DNA from 3 places in the Escherichia sp. B1147 genome. Region 2 is predicted to be linked to each of the others. Evidence: predicted binding sites of a transcription regulator. Region 2 holds the regulator's gene; each other region holds the start of a gene.
The links. Region 2 encodes PurR, which represses purine synthesis genes. Its sites were predicted from a motif close to CANGCAAACGTTTGCNTG; they were not measured.

Region 1: a site for PurR is predicted at 3,148-3,165, ahead of purM (phosphoribosylformylglycinamidine cyclo-ligase). Genes of this name have one in related genera too.
Region 3: a site for PurR is predicted at 2,264-2,281, ahead of pyrD (quinone-dependent dihydroorotate dehydrogenase). Genes of this name have one in related genera too.

What each region holds. Positions count from the first base shown of each region.
Region 1 is NZ_LFHY01000005.1:107,250-111,712, forward strand. It holds gene ppk1 (polyphosphate kinase 1) at 1-1,235, opposite strand, end outside; gene purN (phosphoribosylglycinamide formyltransferase) at 1,407-2,048, opposite strand; gene purM (phosphoribosylformylglycinamidine cyclo-ligase) at 2,048-3,085, opposite strand; gene upp (uracil phosphoribosyltransferase) at 3,409-4,035, shown strand; gene uraA (uracil permease) at 4,124-4,463, shown strand, end outside.
Region 2 is NZ_LFHY01000017.1:124,303-128,765, reverse strand. It holds gene punC (purine nucleoside transporter PunC) at 1-423, opposite strand, end outside; gene punR (DNA-binding transcriptional activator PunR) at 536-1,468, shown strand; gene purR (HTH-type transcriptional repressor PurR) at 1,465-2,490, opposite strand; gene A9180_RS18595 (YnhF family membrane protein) at 2,788-2,877, shown strand; gene A9180_RS18590 (MFS transporter) at 3,043-4,212, shown strand; gene sodB (superoxide dismutase [Fe]) at 4,450-4,463, opposite strand, start outside.
Region 3 is NZ_LFHY01000011.1:69,805-74,267, reverse strand. It holds gene ycbX (6-N-hydroxylaminopurine resistance protein YcbX) at 1-456, shown strand, start outside; gene zapC (cell division protein ZapC) at 453-995, opposite strand; gene pyrD (quinone-dependent dihydroorotate dehydrogenase) at 1,169-2,179, opposite strand; gene ssuE (NADPH-dependent FMN reductase) at 2,416-2,991, shown strand; gene ssuA (aliphatic sulfonate ABC transporter substrate-binding protein SsuA) at 2,984-3,943, shown strand; gene ssuD (FMNH2-dependent alkanesulfonate monooxygenase) at 3,940-4,463, shown strand, end outside.

The DNA of each region.
Region 1 (4,463 bases), on a different contig from region 2:
ATGTTAGCTTCTTCGTCAAAACGTGCCTGTAGCTCAACCACCACGGTCACTTTCTTGCCGTTGTGCGCTGCGTGGATCATCGAGTCGATGATGCGTGAATCTTTTGCCACACGGTAAATATTGATTTTTATCGCCAGTACACTCGGGTCGAATGAGGCCTGACGCAGCAGTTCCAGTACGTGCTCAAAGGTGTGATAAGGATAATAGAGCAGAACATCGCGTTCGCGAATGGCATCAAAACCGTTGCGGAACTGGGCTTTATCAAACCAGATATGGCGTAAACGCGGCAGTGGTTTGTTAACCAGATTTGCTTTGCCGACATTAGGGAAATTAATAAAGTCTTTAAAATTGTGGTAACGGCCGCCGGGGACAATAGAGTCGTAACGAGAAATAGTCAGTTTCTCACGCAACACTTCAACCAGCGCGTTAGGCATATCACGCTGATAAACGAAACGTACTGGTTCTGCGGTTAAACGCTGCTTCAGACTGGAGGACATCAGCTCCATCAGGCTGGCTTCCATCTCGTGTACTAAATCGTATTCGGCGTCGCGGGTCATCTTCATCGAATAGGCATTTAGCGCGTCGTAATCAAAGAAGCCTTTGAAGATATCATCAAGGCAGTAACGCAGAATGTTATCCAACAAAATCATTGGTTTGCGTCGACGCGGTGCTTCCGGCGGCAAGTTCACAAAGCGCGGAACTTTATCCGACGGGATCTCCAGCAGCGCGTAACGGATGGTATCGCCACGAATAATCTCCACCGCCAGATAGGTATAATCGTCTTTCAGAAACTGCACTAAGTCAGTGTCAGGATTGATTAAAATCGGCGTAATGTGCTGACGCAGATACTGCTTAAAATAATGACGCAGCCAGTTTTGTTGATTAACGGAGAGCTGGCGTTCATTAATCAGGAAAATCTGGTTACGCGCCATCTCCAGCAGCAGCTCGTTGTAAAGACCGTCAAATTCCTGATCGGCTTTTAGCACGCGGGATTGAATTTTGCCCAGCAAATGGCGGGAGTGAGAGTTAGAACCTTGTTCTTCGCTAATAATGATACGTCGCTTCAGTTCAGCGAAGCGAACTTTATAGAACTCATCAAGGTTATTGGAATAGATCCCAAGAAAACGCATCCTTTCAATCAGCGGGTTAGATTTGTCCGCCGCTTCCTGAAGCACGCGTTCATTGAACGATAACCAACTGAGCTCTTTCTCGATGTATAGCTTTTCCTGACCCATTACCACTTTTACTCCGTTTTATTCACGGGACACTGCCTGGCTATTATGGCGAGCAATGTTGGCAGATGTCCAACTATGCCAGAAAAGGGGGAAAAAAACTGCTGAAGCCTGCGATTTACAGGAGAAACGAGAAGCGCCAGCAGTAGCGCTGGCGCTTTAAAATGCGGAAGATTACTCGTCGTCGGCGGCATAGCCCTGCGGTGGAAGACGTTGATCATCCAGCCACGCGGCGTTTTCATGCATCTTCAGACGACCATCAACAAACCAGCTAATGACCAGCGGGTAAATAGCATGCTCCTGGGTTTGCACGCGAGCGGTGATTTCATCTTCTGTATCACCGGCAAAAACCGGAATTTTAGCCTGCAAAATTACCGGGCCGCCGTCCAGCTCATCGGTCACGAAATGCACCGATGTACCATGTTCTTCATCGCCATTTTCCAGAGCCTGACGATGGGTATGCAAACCGGGATATTTCGGCAGCAGGGAAGGGTGAATGTTCAGCAAACGCCCGGCGTAGTGGGAAACAAACGCTGGGCTGAGAATGCGCATAAAACCGGCCAGAACGACCACATCGGGTGCGTACACGTCGATTTCGTGCATCAATTCCCGATCATAGTCTTCCCGACTGTCAAATTGACTGGCAATAAGCGTATGCGTTGCGATACCTGCTTTGCGGGCGCGCTCAAGGCCGAACGCGTCGGCCTTATTGCTGAAAACTGCCCGTAGGGTGCCTTTAATTTTGTTGGTTTTGCAGGCATCTATAATTGCCTGCAAATTACTTCCGTTGCCGGAAATAAGCACCACAATATTCATTATTCGATAACCACGCGTTGTTCGGAATCAGAAGCTTTGATGATACCGATTTTCCACGCGTTTTCACCGTTGGCATTGAGCAGGGCGAGAGCTTTGTCCACTTCCGGAGCAGGCAGGGCGATAACCATCCCGACGCCGCAGTTGAAGGTACGATACATTTCATGGCGGCTGACGTTACCTGCCGTTTGCAGCCAGTTGAACACTTCCGGCCACTGCCAGGAGGATTCATCAATCACTGCCTGAGTGTTTTCTGGTAATACGCGAGGAATGTTTTCCCAGAAACCGCCGCCGGTCAGGTGCGCAATGGCGTGAACATCAACCTTTTCAATCAATTCCAGCACGGACTTCACATAAATACGGGTTGGTGCCAGCAGATGATCGGCCAGGGGTTTGCCGTCCAGCTCTGTAGTTTGCGGATCGCAACCGCTGACTTCGAGAATTTTGCGTACCAGCGAGTAACCGTTAGAGTGCGGGCCGCTGGAGCCGAGTGCAATGAGCACATCGCCGTCGCTAACTTTAGAACCGTCGATGATTTCTGATTTTTCTACCACCCCAACACAGAAACCAGCAACATCATAATCTTCGCCGTGATACATCCCCGGCATTTCCGCTGTTTCGCCGCCCACCAGCGAACAGCCGGATTGCAGACAGCCTTCGGCGATGCCACTGATCACCGCTGAAGCGGTATCAACATCCAGTTTTCCGGTTGCGTAATAATCGAGGAAAAACAGTGGTTCAGCGCCTTGTACCACCAGGTCATTAACGCACATGGCGACCAGATCGATACCAATGGTATCGTGGCGTTTTAAATCCATGGCCAGACGCAGCTTGGTGCCTACACCGTCAGTGCCGGAAACCAGCACAGGTTCGCGATATTTTTGCGGCAACGCACACAGCGCACCGAAGCCGCCCAGACCGCCCATCACTTCCGGGCGACGCGTTTTCTTCACTACGCCTTTGATTCTGCCAACCAGAGCATTACCTGCGTCAATATCAACACCGGCATCTTTGTAGCTAAGAGAGGTTTTATCGGTCACTGCTTGGGTCCCCACGCGTTACTTGCGGTAGAAAAATAAAATTCGGCGCAATTCTAACAGGGAAAGCAAACGTTTGCGAGACTGCTTTACATAACCTTTTTCAGCCTCTTTTCGCCTACCAAACAGCGAAGTAGCGCATAAATAAACGTAATGAATGAATGTATTGTGAGATAATGACAATAAATAACTATTTGAATGTGAAATGATTTTTTATCAAACCGTTGTTAGTTTGTCTAAAGTCAACGAAAATAATATTGCCGCCTTAAAAAAAGGCGGTATAATCCGTCGATTTTTTTTGTGGCTGCCCTCAAAGGAGAAAGAGTATGAAGATCGTGGAAGTCAAACACCCACTCGTCAAACACAAGCTGGGACTGATGCGTGAGCAAGATATCAGCACCAAGCGCTTTCGCGAACTCGCTTCTGAAGTGGGTAGCCTGCTGACTTATGAGGCGACCGCCGACCTCGAAACTGAAAAAGTTACTATCGAAGGCTGGAACGGTCCGGTAGAAATCGACCAGATCAAAGGTAAGAAAATTACCGTGGTGCCGATCCTGCGTGCGGGCCTGGGGATGATGGACGGCGTGCTGGAAAACGTTCCGAGTGCGCGCATCAGCGTGGTCGGTATGTACCGTAATGAAGAAACGCTGGAGCCAGTACCGTACTTCCAGAAACTGGTTTCTAACATTGATGAGCGTATGGCGCTGATCGTCGACCCAATGCTGGCAACCGGTGGTTCCGTTATCGCGACCATCGACCTGCTGAAAAAAGCGGGCTGCAGCAGCATTAAAGTGCTGGTGCTGGTGGCTGCGCCAGAAGGTATCGCTGCGCTGGAAAAAGCGCACCCGGACGTCGAGCTGTATACCGCATCGATTGACCAGGGGCTGAATGAGCACGGATACATTATCCCGGGCCTCGGCGATGCCGGTGATAAAATCTTTGGTACGAAATAACGAATAAAAAATAATTAAAGCCGACTTTAAGAGTCGGCTTTTTTTTGAGTAAAGCGCCTATAACACATAATATACAGAGGATAATACTATGACGCGCCGTGCTATCGGGGTGAGTGAAAGACCGCCACTTTTACAGACAATCCCGCTTAGTTTACAACATTTGTTCGCCATGTTTGGTGCAACCGTCCTGGTGCCCGTCTTATTTCATATCAACCCAGCAACCGTACTGTTATTTAACGGTATCGGAACGCTGCTGTATCTCTTCATCTGTAAAGGGAAAATCCCTGCTTATCTTGGTTCGAGCTTTGCCTTTATTTCCCCGGTGTTATTGCTGTTGCCGTTGGGTTATGAAGTTGCGCTGGGCGGCTTTATTATGTGCGGCGTGCTGTTCTGTCTGGTTTCTTTTATTGTGAAGAAAGCAGGAACTG
Region 2 (4,463 bases):
AAGACCCACTAAAGGCATAATGGTCGCGAAAATACGGTTAACTTTTTGTGAAGGATAGTAATCCGTCACCAATGCCTGCCAGATAACGGCCGCGGCACAGACGCCAACAGCTTGCACAAAACGCAATACCAGCAGAGTCGCCGCGTTTTCTACCCACAGCATTCCCAGACTACCAAGAGCAAAAATCGTCAAGCCGAGTAAAAGAACGGGTTTACGGCCATAGCGATCGGAGAGTGGCCCCCACAGAAGTTGGGCAGCGGCGAAACCGGCAAGGAACAGACTAAGGCTGGCACTGACGGCAGACGCAGGCGTTTGCAGGTCGGCCTGAATGGCGGCGAAAGCAGGCAGATACATATCGGTTGCCAGAAAACCGAGTACGCTCAAACCCGCCAGCCAGACTAAAAATCTTTTCCCAGGTTGCATGTATATTCTCTAAATCTCTCAATTAAACACCGCCGCAAAGTGTAGGGAGTGAAATTCGTGTTGTGAAACGGTAATATTTGATGACTGATTTCAAAAATTTTGCAGGCAAGCTATGTGGTCCGAGTATTCTCTGGAAGTTGTTGATGCGGTGGCGCGAAATGGTAGCTTCAGCGCTGCGGCCCAGGAGTTGCATCGTGTTCCTTCTGCGGTCAGCTATACCGTGCGTCAACTGGAAGAGTGGCTGGCAGTGCCGCTTTTTGAACGTCGACATCGTGATGTGGAACTGACCGCTGCCGGGGTGTGGTTTCTCAAAGAAGGGCGGTCTGTTGTCAAAAAAATGCAGATCACTCGCCAGCAATGCCAGCAGATAGCGAACGGCTGGCGCGGTCAGTTAGCCATCGCGGTAGATAATATTGTCAGACCAGAACGCACGCGGCAGATGATCGTTGATTTTTATCGCCATTTTGATGATGTCGAACTTCTGGTATTTCAGGAAGTGTTCAACGGCGTCTGGGATGCGCTTTCCGATGGGCGCGTGGAGCTGGCGATTGGCGCGACACGAGCGATTCCGGTCGGGGGCCGTTATGCCTTCCGGGATATGGGAATGTTGAGCTGGAGTTGCGTTGTTGCCAGTCATCATCCGCTTGTGTCGATGAATGGGCCGTTCAGCGACGATACGTTGCGCAATTGGCCATCGCTGGTGCGCGAAGATACCTCACGTACGCTGCCCAAACGTATTACCTGGCTGCTTGATAACCAAAAAAGGGTGGTGGTGCCTGACTGGGAATCATCGGCAACCTGTATCTCGGCTGGATTATGCATTGGCATGGTGCCGACGCATTTCGCTAAACCCTGGCTCAACGAAGGGAAGTGGGTAGCATTAGAACTGGAAAACCCATTCCCTGATTCGGCATGTTGTTTGACATGGCAGCAGAATGATATGTCGCCAGCCTTAACCTGGTTGCTGGAGTATCTCGGCGATAGTGAGACGCTAAATAAGGAGTGGTTGCGGGAGCCTGAAGAGACTCCCGCAACGGATGATTAACGACGATAGTCGCGGAACGGACCGTCAGCCACGGAACGGCGTTCAATCAACCGCGGATGAACTTCGATAGACTGCGGTTCTTCGCGTTTGTTGACGATACGGTCCAACAGCATGTTGAATGCCGTTTCGCCCAGCGAATCTTTTGGCTGATGGATAGTGGTCAACGCTGGGGTAAAGTAGCGTGCGTTGCGCACGTTATCATAACCGATCAGCGAAACATCCTGTGGTACGCGCAGACCCATTTCATCAGCAGCGCAAAGTGCGCCCATTGCCATGATATCACCACCACAGAAGACAGCAGTAGGGCGATGCGGTTGCGACAGGATTTGCTGCATGGCGCGATAACCGGATTCAGGTTCAAAGTCACCCTGCACAATCCAGTTTTCCGGCACCTTGATCATCGCTTCTTCCATTGCCTTCATAAAACCGGCAAGGCGGCCTGCACCGGTGTTACGTTCCAGCGGGCCGGGGATAACGCCGATTTCGCGGTGACCGCGTTCAATCAGATAACGCCCGGCCATGTAGCCACCTTCAAACGCGTTATCAATGACCGCATCGGTAAAGTCAGCTTTTGCTTCACCCCAGTCCATCACCACCATTGGGATATGGCGATACTCTTCCAGCATCGCCAGCAACGGTTCCGGGTATTCAGAACACATCACCAGCAGGCCATCGACGCGTTTTTGCGCCATCATCGACAGATAGGCGCGCTGTTTCTCCAGATTGTTCCACGCGTTGCCGAGGATCAGCGTGTAACCTTTCTGGAAGCAATTTTTTTCAACCGCTTCGATGATCTCCGCGAAATAGGCCGCTTCGCTGCTGGTAGCCAGTAAGCCAATAGACTTGGTGTGGTTAACCTTCAGGCTACGCGCTACCGCGCTAGGGGAGTAGTGTAATTCTTTAATCGCTGCCCACACGGCGTTGCGCGTTTCTTCAGCGACGAAACGAGTTTTGTTTATAACGTGTGACACAGTTGTAGTGGAAACGTTTGCTCGCTTCGCTACATCTTTTATTGTTGCCATTCCATTTCACTCCAGACCCTAACTTCAGCTCCTGCAAAATCGCAAGGTAAACGTTTGCCTTTACACACCTTACGCGCAACAAAAGTGTTGCGGTACGCCGGAAAAACGACACAGAGCGTCAGGAAGGGGTTAATGGCCAGTACGCAAATAGTGTAAGCGTGGAATTTTGGCCGATCTTGATGAAAAGGGGAAGTGGTAAAACACTTATCATTATAAATGACGGGAGATTTTTTCTTCACAGTGTGTAAAAATGCGTAATATCACTTTTTGTAGGGTAATAAAAAAGGAGAAAACTTGATGAGTGCCGACCTTAAATCTTCACTGGTAACAACCATTATTGTCCTCGGTTTGATCGTAGCCGTAGGTTTGACTGCCGCGCTGCACTGATTTCCCTTCGAGGGAGCGCATCCTCCCTCGCACTCTCTTCCCTTTTGTTAGCAAAATGGCAAAAGTGTTTTCTCTTTTTGTTATTTTCAATTTTTTGTGATTGCTGTCATGCTTTCGCCACTTTGATGAATATCGTGTAATGACGCGAAGAGGTGGAGATTAGGCATGAAAATTAACTATCCGTTGTTGGCGCTGGCAGTTGGCGCGTTTGGTATCGGGACAACGGAGTTCTCGCCAATGGGCTTATTGCCCGTCATTGCGCGCGGTGTGGATGTCTCGATTCCCGCTGCGGGCATGCTTATCAGCGCTTATGCGGTTGGCGTAATGGTTGGCGCGCCGCTGATGACATTACTACTGTCTCACCGTGCCCGGCGTAGTGCGCTTATTTTCCTGATGGCCATATTCACTCTTGGCAATGTGCTTTCTGCTATCGCGCCGGATTATATGACGCTGATGCTTTCACGCATTTTGACCAGCCTGAATCACGGGGCATTTTTTGGTTTGGGTTCAGTCGTGGCCGCAAGCGTTGTACCTAAACACAAACAGGCCAGCGCCGTCGCCACTATGTTTATGGGTTTAACTCTGGCAAATATTGGCGGTGTTCCTGCGGCGACCTGGCTTGGCGAAACTATTGGCTGGCGGATGTCGTTTCTGGCAACGGCGGGGCTGGGCGTGATTTCAATGGTTAGCCTGTTCTTCTCGTTACCAAAAGGTGGCGCAGGAGCGCGACCGGAAGTGAAAAAAGAGCTGGCGGTCCTGTTGCGTCCGCAGGTGCTTTCGGCATTGCTGACAACAGTGCTGGGGGCAGGGGCAATGTTTACGCTCTATACCTATATTTCTCCGGTACTGCAAAGCATCACCCACGCGACACCGATATTCGTAACGGCAATGTTGGTACTGATTGGCGTCGGGTTTTCTATCGGTAACTATTTCGGCGGTAAACTGGCGGACCGTTCGGTTAATGGCACGCTGAAAGGCTTTTTGTTGCTGCTGATGGTGATTATGCTGGCGATCCCGTTCCTGGCTCGTAATGAGTTTGGTGCCGCTATCAGCATGGTGGTGTGGGGCGCAGCAACTTTTGCGGTGGTGCCACCGTTACAGATGCGTGTGATGCGAGTTGCCAGCGAAGCGCCGGGGCTGTCTTCGTCAGTGAATATCGGTGCCTTTAACCTGGGCAATGCGCTGGGTGCTGCGGCAGGTGGCGCAGTGATTTCAGGTGGTCTGGGGTACAGTTTTGTGCCGGTGATGGGGGCGATTGTCGCAGGACTGGCATTGTTGCTGGTGTTGATGTCAGCCAGAAAACAACCTGAAGCAGTTTGCGTTGCCAACAGCTAATAAAACAAAAACGCAGAAGGGATACCTTCTGCGTTACGATTTTCAGGCAAAGTGCGATTTATCTTGCCAGATGTGTTGTTAACGCCTCATCCGCATAGGCCTGAAAAGACGCGTTAAACGTCGCATCAGGCATCGCTTGTCGGATGCGGCGCAAGCGCCTTATCCGACCTGGATTGATGATCCGCGTAGGCATGATAAGCGTAGCGCATCAGGCAATGTTGCATCTGCCATCAGTTATTATGCGGCGAGAT
Region 3 (4,463 bases), on a different contig from region 2:
AAGCACCCGGCTGGCGAACCGTTAAAAACGCTGCAATCATTTCGCACTGCCCAGGATAATGGCGATGTCGATTTTGGCCAGAATTTAATTGCCCGTAATAGTGGTGTTATTCGTGTCGGTGATGCAGTGGAAATTCTTGCAACTGCACCGGCGAAAATCTACGGCGCGGCAGCCGCAGACGATACTCTCCCGACAACGCAGCAAATGGATGCGAATGTAGATATCGACTGGCAAGGGCTGGCATTTCGCGGTAATAACCAACAGGTATTGTTGGAACAATTAGAAAATCAAGGGATTCGGATCCCCTATTCTTGCCGTGCTGGCATATGCGGAAGTTGTCGGGTTCAGCTTCTGGAAGGCGAAGTCACCCCGCTGAAGAAATCAGCTATGAGCGACGATGGAACAATTCTTTGCTGTAGTTGTGTGCCGAAGACTGCATTGAAACTGAAAGGTTAAACGGCTTGTTCAAGGCTGAAGCTGTCATAACTCATATGAGGTTTCAGTCTGTCATTCATAATTTTGATGGCGTCGCCCAGTTGCATGGCACGACCGGCGATGACAACACAAGGCTGCGCAAGGAGGCACAGCGCGGCATTTTCGCCAGATTCAACAACCAGCAGGCTGACTTGTTCATTGGTGTCGCTTAACCAGACACAGGCTGCATCACCCGGCACTGGCGACCACATTTCACCATGGGAAACAAAATGCCAGCTTTTCGGCATTTGCGGTTTGAGATAACGAACTGCCACCAGCGCATTAAGCACCAGTTCAGCTTTTTGTTCTTTTGATAAGTTAAGGTCGCGGCATTTTTCTTCAAACGAGAAATAGAGCGCGGCGTCATCAACGCAGAATCCCGCTGGAGAAAAGGCGTCTGGTGTCAACATCTTGCGCGCAAAACGTGAGCGAAATAGCATGCCATTGGCTAAATCAAGCATCATTCGATCATGCTCTTCATCATAATACCAACGCCAATTATCGTCTGGTTTAATTCGCATATGCATCTCCTCTACCCTATAAATCCACTGCAACATATTCCATTGTTGCTTCGCTTAATAACCTCAACAAGAAAAGTGCAAAATGTCTAAATAAGTAACAGCAATGAATATAAAACAACCAGGGCTGAAAATAAAGCCCTGATTATCTTATAAAGAGAAAATGAAAGAAATAATTAGATATGGTTAACGATTTCTTTAATCAGCGGCGGTCCTTTAAAAATAAAACCGGAATAAATTTGCACCAAAGAAGCTCCCGCAGCTATCTTCTCGCGAGCAGCAATTACCGAGTCAATACCACCAACACCAATAATCGGTAAGCGGCCGTTTAATTCCTGCGACAAGCGACGAATAATTTCCGTACTTTTTAATTGTAAGGGACGACCACTTAAGCCACCGGTCTGATCACAATTTTTCATCCCCTGAACCAAAGAACGATCGAGTGTCGTATTAGTTGCAATGACACCATCAATATTATGGCGAACTAAACTATCGGCAACCTGGATCAACTCTTCTTCAGAAAGATCCGGCGCGATCTTCACTGCTATTGGTACATATTTATGATGGGTTGCGTGCAGATCATTTTGTTTATTTTTAATTGCCGTTAATAAATCATCCAGTGCTTCGCCATATTGCAGCGTGCGTAATCCCGGGGTATTTGGTGATGAAATATTGATGGCTATATATCCTGCATAGGCGTAGATTTTTTCCATACAAATCAGATAGTCATCTTTGCCTTGCTCAACCGGCGTATCTTTATTTTTGCCGATATTGATTCCCAGAACACCGTCGTAGTGGGCTTTTTTAACGTTCTCTACGAGGTTATCAACGCCGAGGTTATTAAAGCCCATACGGTTTATTAAACCTTCAGCCTCTACCAGGCGAAAAAGACGCGGTTTGTCGTTTCCTGGTTGTGGACGCGGGGTGACCGTACCGATCTCGATCGATCCAAATCCCATTGCACCAAGGGCATCAATACACTCTCCGTCTTTATCAAGACCGGCTGCCAGGCCAAGCGGGTTTTTAAAAGTCAGTCCCATACAGTTAACTGGCTTCGCTGCAACATTTTGCCGAACAAGCGCTTCAAACGGTGTTCCGGTGATGCGGCGTAATTGCTGAAAAGTAAACTCGTGTGCGCGCTCTGGATCGAGCTGGAAAAGGGCTTTACGAACGAAGGGGTAGTACATGAACTCTCCTGGATTCCCGGTGTGCAAACCGGGGGCGTATTATGTGCGAGTTCGCAGCAAAAGGGAATTGACCTGCGGCAATAAATAGCAAACGTTTTCTTATTGCGCTTTTTTTATGCTTTTTTTGGCTTTCCTTCTTCAGATAAATCATTTCGACTCGCGAATGCCCTCTGTCAGACTGAGCAAATTGTTATCAATGTTAACAAAACAAGAACAATTGGTTATAAGGAGAGAATATGCGCGTCATCACCCTGGCAGGAAGTCCTCGCTTTCCTTCTCGCTCAAGTTCCTTGCTGGAATATGCGCGAGAAAAACTAAATGGCCTGGATGTGGAGGTTTATCACTGGAATTTGCAAAACTTCACCCCGGAAGATTTGCTCTATGCCCGTTTCGATAGTCCGGCACTAAAAACGTTCACCGAACAGTTACAAGAAGCCGACGGACTGATTGTCGCCACACCAGTATATAAAGCCGCCTATTCCGGGGCGCTAAAAACCCTCCTCGACCTGCTACCTGAACGGGCTCTGCAAGGCAAAGTCGTGCTGCCCCTGGCGACAGGCGGCACGGTGGCTCATCTACTGGCAGTTGATTACGCACTAAAACCGGTTCTAAGCGCACTGAAAGCCCAGGAGATCCTGCACGGCGTGTTTGCCGATGACTCGCAGGTGATTGATTACCATCACAAACCACAGTTCACGCCGAATCTGCAATCTCGTCTCGATACCGCGCTCGAAACTTTCTGGCAGGCACTTCACCGCCGTGATGTTCAGGTTCCTGATCTTCTTTCTCTGCGAGGTAATGCCCATGCGTAACATCGTTAAACTAGCGTTAGTGGGATTACTTAGCGTCTCCACACTTGCGGTTGCTGCGGAGCCGTCTCCAGAAGCGTTACGTATTGGCTACCAGAAAGGCAGCATTGGTATGGTGCTGGCAAAAAGCCACCAGCTACTGGAAAAACGCTATCCGCAAACAAGAATTTCATGGGTAGAATTCCCAGCTGGCCCGCAGATGCTGGAGGCGCTGAACGTCGGCAGTATCGATCTGGGCAGTACGGGTGATATTCCACCAATCTTTGCTCAGGCCGCTGGGGCCGATCTGCTGTACGTTGGCGTCGAACCGCCAAAGCCAAAAGCCGAAGTGATTCTGGTGCCAGAAAACAGCCCGATCAAAACCGTAGCCGATCTCAAAGGTCACAAAGTTGCCTTTCAGAAAGGTTCCAGCTCACACAACCTTCTGCTGCGTGCACTGCGCCAGGCCGGACTTAATTTTACCGATATCCAACCCACTTACCTGACGCCCGCCGACGCCCGCGCCGCGTTCCAGCAAGGTAACGTCGATGCCTGGGCTATTTGGGATCCCTACTACTCCGCTGCATTGCTACAGGGCGGCGTGCGGGTGCTGAAAGATGGCACCGATCTCAATCAAACAGGATCGTTTTATCTTGCTGCTCGTCCATATGCGGAGAAGAACGGCACCTTTATTCAGGGCGTACTGGAAACCTTCACCGAGGCCGATGCGTTAACCCGCAATAAGCGCGAACAGAGTATCGCCTTGCTGGCAAAAACAATGGGCTTACCTGCGCCAGTGATTGCCTCGTATCTTGACCATCGCCCCATTACCACCATCAAACCGGTAAGCGTCGGGGTCGCTGCCTTACAGCAGCAAACAGCAGATCTGTTTTATGAAAACCGTCTGGTACCGAAAAAAGTCGATATTCGCCAGCGCATCTGGCAGCCCACTCAACTGGAAGGAAAACAATTATGAGCCTGAATATGTTCTGGTTTTTACCTACGCACGGTGACGGTCGTTATCTAGGAACGGAAGAAAGTTCACGCCCGGTTGATCATGGTTATCTGCAACAGATTGCGCAAGCGGCGGATCGTCTTGGCTTTACCGGCGTGCTGATCCCGACGGGGCGATCGTGTGAGGATGCGTGGCTGGTAGCGGCGTCGATGATCCCGGTAACACAGCGGCTGAAGTTTCTTGTCGCCCTGCGCCCCAGCGTGACCTCTCCTACCGTTGCCGCCCGCCAGGCCGCCACACTTGACCGTCTCTCTAACGGACGCGCGTTGTTTAACCTGGTCACAGGCAGCGATCCGCAAGAGCTGGCAGGCGACGGCGTGTTCCTCGACCATAGCGAGCGCTACGAGGCCTCGGCGGAATTTACCCAGGTCTGGCGGCGGTTGTTGCTGGGCGAGACGGTAGATTTCCACGGCAAACATATTCATGTACGCGGAGCCAAACTGCTCTTTCCGCCGATTCAACAGCCATATCCTCCTCTTTA